2 regions of the Priestia sp. TSO9 genome follow, and region 1 is predicted to be linked to the other one. Evidence: riboswitches for the same ligand, from Rfam matches in the RefSeq annotation. Region 1 holds a riboswitch; the other holds the start of a gene.
What was found. A riboswitch is a leader RNA that binds a small molecule or an ion and turns the genes downstream of it on or off. The one in region 1 is predicted to bind lysine.
Positions count from the first base shown of each region.

Region 1 (3,431 bases):
GAACGGAAAAGTGCTGATTTCCGTGCAGTGGGACCGAAAAGATATCTTACCTACCGAAACGCGTGCGGAGCGTTATAAAAAATAGGAAATATGTATATATAAAAGACGTGGAAATACCACGTCTTTTTCTCTTCTTTATACGTGCACTGCTTGCTGCTCTTCTAATTCAAATGCTACGTGAAGCGTCTCAACAGCTTTTACCATATCAGCGTGCGGTACAACTGTAGATACTTTAATTTCAGACGTGCTGACCATCTTCACTTCAATTTTCTCTCCTGCCAGCACTTCAAACATTTCGGCTGCAACGCCTGGATTAGAAATCATGCCAGAGCCGACAATTGATACTTTAGCCAGACTGCTTTCATGTTCAATACGCGTATATCCTAAAGTAGATTTATACTCTTTTAAGACGGCAAGAGCGGCATCTACGTCTACAGTTTTAATAGAAAATGAGATAGAAAGACGATTATTAGCCGTTACGTTTTGAATAATAATGTCCACATTTAACTGTTCTTTTGCTAATGCTGTAAAAATAGTAGAAAGAGTTTGCAACTCTTTGTTTAACCCTTCAATTGTCACTCGTGAAATATTATCTTCAAACGCAATTCCTCTTACGACTAAGTTTTGTTCCATTGAAACTTCCTCCTCAACAATCGTTCCATTCTCGTTTTCTAAGCTTGAACGCACTTCTAGCGGTACCTGATAATTTTTTGCAAACTCAACGGCGCGCGGATGCAGCACCCCTGCTCCCAAATTAGCTAATTCTAACATTTCGTCATATGAAATAGAGTGAAGCTTACGAGCATCTTCTACATAGCGCGGATCTGTCGTAAACACTCCTGTTACGTCTGTATAAATATCACATTTTGCAGCTTTTAATGCTGCGGCAAGAGCTACTGCCGTCGTGTCAGAGCCGCCTCGACCTAATGTTGTAATGCTTCCATCTTCTGAACAGCCTTGGAATCCAGCTACTACTACGATTCGACCTCTATCTAATTGGCTTTGAATACGAGTCGTGTCAATGTGCTGGATTCGTGCATTGCTGTGAACTGCTTCCGTCTGGATACCAGCTTGCCAACCTGTTAGCGAAGTTGCTTCATACCCTTTATATTGAAGAGCCATTGTTAACAGGGAAATCGTTACTTGTTCTCCAGTTGTAAGAAGCATATCCATTTCGCGTTTGCTTGGACTGTCCGTAATATCACTTGCTAATTTCACCAGTGCATCTGTAGTTTTGCCCATTGCCGATACAACAACAACTACTTGGTTACCGCGCTCTGCTTCTTGAATAACACGGTTTGCTACATGTTGGATACGTTCAACAGAACCAACAGATGTTCCACCAAATTTTTGAACGATTAATGCCATAATTTTGTTCATTCCTTTTCAATAAATTTGCATATGCAGGATGATGAGAAGCTAAATTTTTTTACTCAGACAATAAAAAAAGCAATGAGATGAGCTCTCATTGCTTAACGAACGAAAATTATAAAACATAACCGTCCACTGCCGTGAGATAGCTCTCCAAGAATCTACATCTTGACAATCCTACGTTTATTCAACGCAGAACCAGCAATCATTACTATGAGGTAATGTTCACTTCGGCAAATTTCCCTTTCCGCATCATTCATAAGAGCTCATACCCTTCCTGATACGTACTGATTAAATTTGCACCTCTATCTTCACTTCATTTGATGAAGTGTCGTATGAAATTAGTTAATAGCTTATCAAATATTTTCTATTATTTCAAGACTATTTTTGCAATGTTTCATAAATTTTTTCAGCGATGTTTTGAGGAACACCTGAATTTCGAATATCATCAACCGTTGCTTCTTTCAATTTTTTCACCGAACCAAAATACTTTAACAAAGCTTTTTTACGCTTTTCTCCCACTCCCGGAATGTCGTCCAGAACAGACTGAAAAGCGGACTTAGAGCGCACTTGACGGTGGAAGGTAATCGCAAAGCGGTGAACTTCATCTTGAATTCGCTGAAGCAAATAAAATTCTTGACTATTGCGTTCAAGCGGTATGATTTGAGGAGGCTCACCAATCATCAGGTTGGAGGTTCTGTGCTTATCATCTTTGACAAGACCTGCTGTAGGCACTAAAAGTCCCAATTCATTTTCGAGAACGTCCTGTACTGCAGCTAAATGCCCTTTGCCTCCATCTACAACAATTAAATCTGGAAGCGGAAGACCTTCTTTTAACGCTCTGGAATACCGTCTGCGAACGACTTCTCTCATGGAACTGTAATCATCTGGTCCCTTTACGGTCTTAATTTTATATTTGCGATATTCTTTCTTTTCCGGTTTCCCATCAACAAAAACAATCATCGCAGAAACGGGATCTGTCCCTTGAATATTTGAGTTATCAAATGCTTCAATCCGGTAAGGCGCTGCAATTCCAAGCTCTTCTCCTAACCGTTCAACTGCGCCGACCGTGCGCTCTTCATCTCGTTCAATTAAATAGAATTTTTCACCGAGCGCAATTTTTGCATTTTTACACGCAAGTTCTACTAATTCTTTCTTTTTGCCTCGCTTTGGATGCTGAACCTCTACTTCTACTAATTTCTCAGCTAACTCTGCATCAATCGTTGCTGGAACCAGCACTTCTTTTGGCTTAATATTTTTGGCATAAAACTGACCGATAAAAGTTAAGAAATCTTCTTCTGGCTCTTTATAAAAAGGAAACATAGAAACTTCTCGCTCAATTAATTTCCCTTGGCGAATAAAGAAAACTTGAACACACATCCAGCCTTTATCATAAGAATAGCCAAACACATCTCGATTAACAAAATCATTAAACGTTACTTTTTGCTTTTCCATTGTCGCTTCAATATGAGCAATTTGATCTCGATATTCTTTAGCCCGTTCAAAGTCAAGTTCTTCTGAAGCTTTTAACATTTTTTCAGTTAACTCTGTTTTGACATGCTCATATCCACCATTTAAAAACCGCGTGATATTTTCAATAATTTGTTTGTTTTGCTCTTCTTTTACTTCTTTTACGCAAGGAGCTAGACATTGCCCGATATGGTAATACAAACAAGGTCTGTCTGGCATGGTAGAGCACTTTCTTAGTGGATAAATGCGATCAAGAAGCCGCTTGGTTTCATTTGCAGCTTGGACGTTAGGATAAGGACCGAAGTATTTCCCTTTATCTTTTTTTATTTTTCTTGTAATAACAAGGCGGGGCTGTTTTTCAGCTGTAATCTTAATAAAGGGATAGCCCTTATCATCTTTAAGCATAATATTGTATTTTGGATCATGCTTTTTAATTAAATTCATTTCTAAAATAAGCGCTTCTAAATTAGAAGATGTGACGATATATTCAAAGTCGACAATGTCGTTTACAAGTCGAAGCGTCTTTCCGTCATGAGATCCGGTAAAGTAGGAGCGCACTCGATTTTTTAATACTTTTGCTTTTCCTACGT
Region 1 covers NZ_JAJEKD010000015.1:1,697,592-1,701,022, forward strand. The annotation lists gene LJC66_RS23985 (YslB family protein) at 1-85, shown strand, start outside; gene LJC66_RS23990 (aspartate kinase) at 136-1,368, opposite strand; lysine riboswitch at 1,510-1,687, opposite strand; gene uvrC (excinuclease ABC subunit UvrC) at 1,753-3,431, opposite strand, start outside.

Region 2 (3,431 bases), on a different contig from region 1:
AAGCTTGCTAAAAATTTCACTCCAAGAGGCTCTAGTAATTGATTTGCCCACGCTCCTGCTGTCACGATTGTTGTAGTTGCTAGAAGGGTTTGCCCATTTACGGCAACGCCCGTTACTTGATTATTTTCATAAAGAAGTTCTGCGTTTCCTTCTATTATTTTTGCACCGTTTTTCTTCGCTGCATTCACAAGTGCGTTTCGAAGAGCTCTTCCGTTAACGCGAGCGGCTCCACTAATATGAACTGAACTGTATTCTTCCGAAAGAACCGGAAACAAAGCCTGTGTTTCTTTGGCGGATAAACGTGTAATCTCGCCTATTTCGGGAGCTTCTTCCCGACGTTTATATGCTCGTTCTTCCATTTTTTTAAGCTTTTGTTCATCAGTATGTAAGCTAATTGCTCCCACTTGCTTATATCCCGTATCCGTTTCTCCATCTTCTTCTAATTGCTGAATTAATGTTTGATAGTACTTGGCGCCGCCTTTTGCTAAGCGGTACCATGCTTTATTACGACGCTGCGAAAGCCATGGACAAACAATTCCTGCTGCTGCATCAGTAGCTTGACCAGCATCCTTGCGATCTACCAATGTCACATCTGCTCCTGCTTTTGCTAAATGATATGCTGTAGAAGCTCCAAGTATCCCAGCTCCAACTACGATGTATGTTTTCATACCAAAACACCCTTTTCTTTCTTCTAATATTCTCATGCTATATGTACGCAACTTTAGCATAGCAAAAAAAGAAGTCACATACTAGGCGAAGCTATCTTGAGCTTATTTTTGAGTCTTGCTGACTTTGACATATAGTTCCTTTCATTGTAAACAAAAGCGCAATAAGTTCTTTTACGGGAATTATGGTGAGATGAAGCAAACCACAAATAGTGATCACCCATATTTAACACTGCGCTTACCGCTTTTTTATTATAGTTTCTGAATAAAAAAATGAAAGAATAAAACCACTATAATATGTAAATAAAAAGAAATAACCATTATTTTAAGGAGAGCGTATGCAATCTTCATTTGTATTATTTTTTATCATTCTTGGTTTACTATTTGGCAAGTGGCGAAGGTATCAAGAATACTATCCTACTTTGCTGTTTTGGGTCACGGGGAATTTGCTTTATGAAGTACTGCTGTTTCATCACCGCGTATGGGTATTTCACCCTGTTGGTATTGATCACCTTTTTCTACCCGATCACCTAATGGTTTCCCTTGGAATAACCTTAATCATTTATCCGTTTGTTATACCGGTTTTTTTAGGAAGGCTGCCGCTGCATGTAAGCGGCCGGCTGTGGTGGATTCTTTTGTGGGCGCTTTTATTTACTGTGATTGAGTTCATTGCTTATGTTAATCACAGTATTACTCATCATTATGGATGGTCTCTGCTGTGTTCTTTTCTCTTCAATATTGTCACGTTCTCACTTTTAGTCATCCATCAGAAGACAGCACTGGCCGCTTGGGTTCTATCTGGCAGCTTCATAGCTTTCTTATTTATTCTTTTTGATATTCCTATGCCTTAACTTTTCATTGACTAGACGGAGGAAAAGGAAATATAATAGAAATTACATTTAAATATAATTTTCCTCTCTGAGAATAGAGGTGCATGAAATCAAGAGTCACTTATTGGAGACTAATGGAGTCTGTGAAGATAAGTAAAAGGGATTTCGTGCCGAAGTATATAAACATCCATTGTGTTCATATACTGGTTCAGTATTGAATAAATGCTGAGCTGTCACAAACCATTTGGTTTGTGGAGAGCTATTGAAGAGATGTTGATGCCTAGAATGTAATAATATTTTATTATTATGAAACCAAGACGCGTGAACATCACTTCACGGGTCTTTTTTGTGTTTTTCTACTGACCATCAAAGTTCAAAGTTATAGTTGAATGATTTAAATGGAGGGATACGGATTATGTACTTACATGGAACGAGTAAAATTAACAGCAGCAATCATTTAGAAATTGGGCAGTGCGATACGGTCGAACTGAAAAAACAATACGGCACTCCCCTATACATCTACGATCAAGAATTAATTGAGACGAAATGCAAGGCCTTCCATTCAGCCTTTCGAAGAAGCGGATTTTCATATCAAATCGCCTATGCAGGGAAAGCCTTTCTTTGTATGGAAATGGCTAGCCTTTTAACGAAGCTTGATATGTCACTAGATGTGGTCTCAGGAGGCGAATTATTTACAGCGCTTGAAGCTGGATATCCAGCTGAACGCATTCATTTTCACGGAAATAATAAAACAATTGAAGAAATAGAAATGGCTCTTGATGCGAATATTGGCTGTTTTGTTGTTGATAACTTTACCGAACTTGAAGTTTTGCATGCCTTAGCAGCTGAGCGCAAACAGAAAGCATCTATTCTTCTGCGTGTTACTCCAGGGATTGAAGCCCATACACATGAGTATATTATGACCGGACAGGAAGACTCAAAATTTGGATTTGGTCTTTCCAATGACCAAGCCATGAAAGCGGTAAGTTTTGCGTTAGAAAAGCCTTACTACGATCTTTTAGGCATTCATTGTCATATTGGTTCGCAAATTTTTGAAGTAGATGGTTTTTCTCGCGCCATTGATATTTTAACTGATTTCTTATTCAGCATTCGTGATAAAATGGAATTTGAAGTAAAAGTTTTAAACGTAGGTGGTGGTTTTGGTATTCGTTATACCGAAAGCGACTCTCCTCTTCCAGTTGAGTATTATGTAGATGCACTGACAGAAAAGCTAAGCCGCACGTTAACTGAACAGAATTATACCCTTCCAGAAGTCTGGATTGAGCCTGGAAGAAGCATCGTAGGAGAAGCAGGTACAACGCTTTATACAATTGGATCAACGAAGGAGATTCCAGGTGTACGCAAATACGTAGGAATTGACGGCGGTATGACTGATAATATCCGTCCTGCTCTTTACGATGCAAAACATGAAGCTGTCTTGGCTAATAGAGTGACGGATAAAAAAGATGAAACAGTATCAATTGCGGGTAAATGCTGTGAATCAGGAGATATGCTTATTTGGGATATTGACTTGCCGCGCGTTAATCAAGGAGATTTATTAGCAGTGTCCTCTACAGGTGCCTACAACTATTCAATGGCTAGCAATTACAACCGTATTCCGCGCCCTGCTGTTGTATTTGTGAAAAATGGAGAAGCTCGTCTTGCTGTAGAGCGAGAAACATACGAAGATTTGGTGCGTAAAGATGTAAAGCCAGTCGTTACTACGTATGCAATGAGCAAATAATAGCTGTTCTTGCGTAGTAAAGAAGCTATTGTTGTTTGGAGGAAATCTAACTATGGTTTTAAGTGTATTTAAAACGTACAGATCATCGCTTATTCTGCTTCTCGCTATTTTAATTGGCGGGATAGCAGGATATGCTATTGGACCCGATGTGGCAGTCGTGAAGCCCTTTGGTGATTTGTTTCTTAATTTGAT
Region 2 covers NZ_JAJEKD010000013.1:726,917-730,347, reverse strand. The annotation lists gene LJC66_RS11890 (NAD(P)/FAD-dependent oxidoreductase) at 1-668, opposite strand, end outside; gene LJC66_RS11885 (CBO0543 family protein) at 1,004-1,516, shown strand; lysine riboswitch at 1,583-1,765, shown strand; gene lysA (diaminopimelate decarboxylase) at 1,911-3,239, shown strand; gene LJC66_RS11875 (dicarboxylate/amino acid:cation symporter) at 3,292-3,431, shown strand, end outside.
Region 2: linked by a shared signal. The riboswitch ahead of lysA (diaminopimelate decarboxylase) and the one ahead of LJC66_RS23990 (aspartate kinase) in region 1 are both predicted to bind lysine.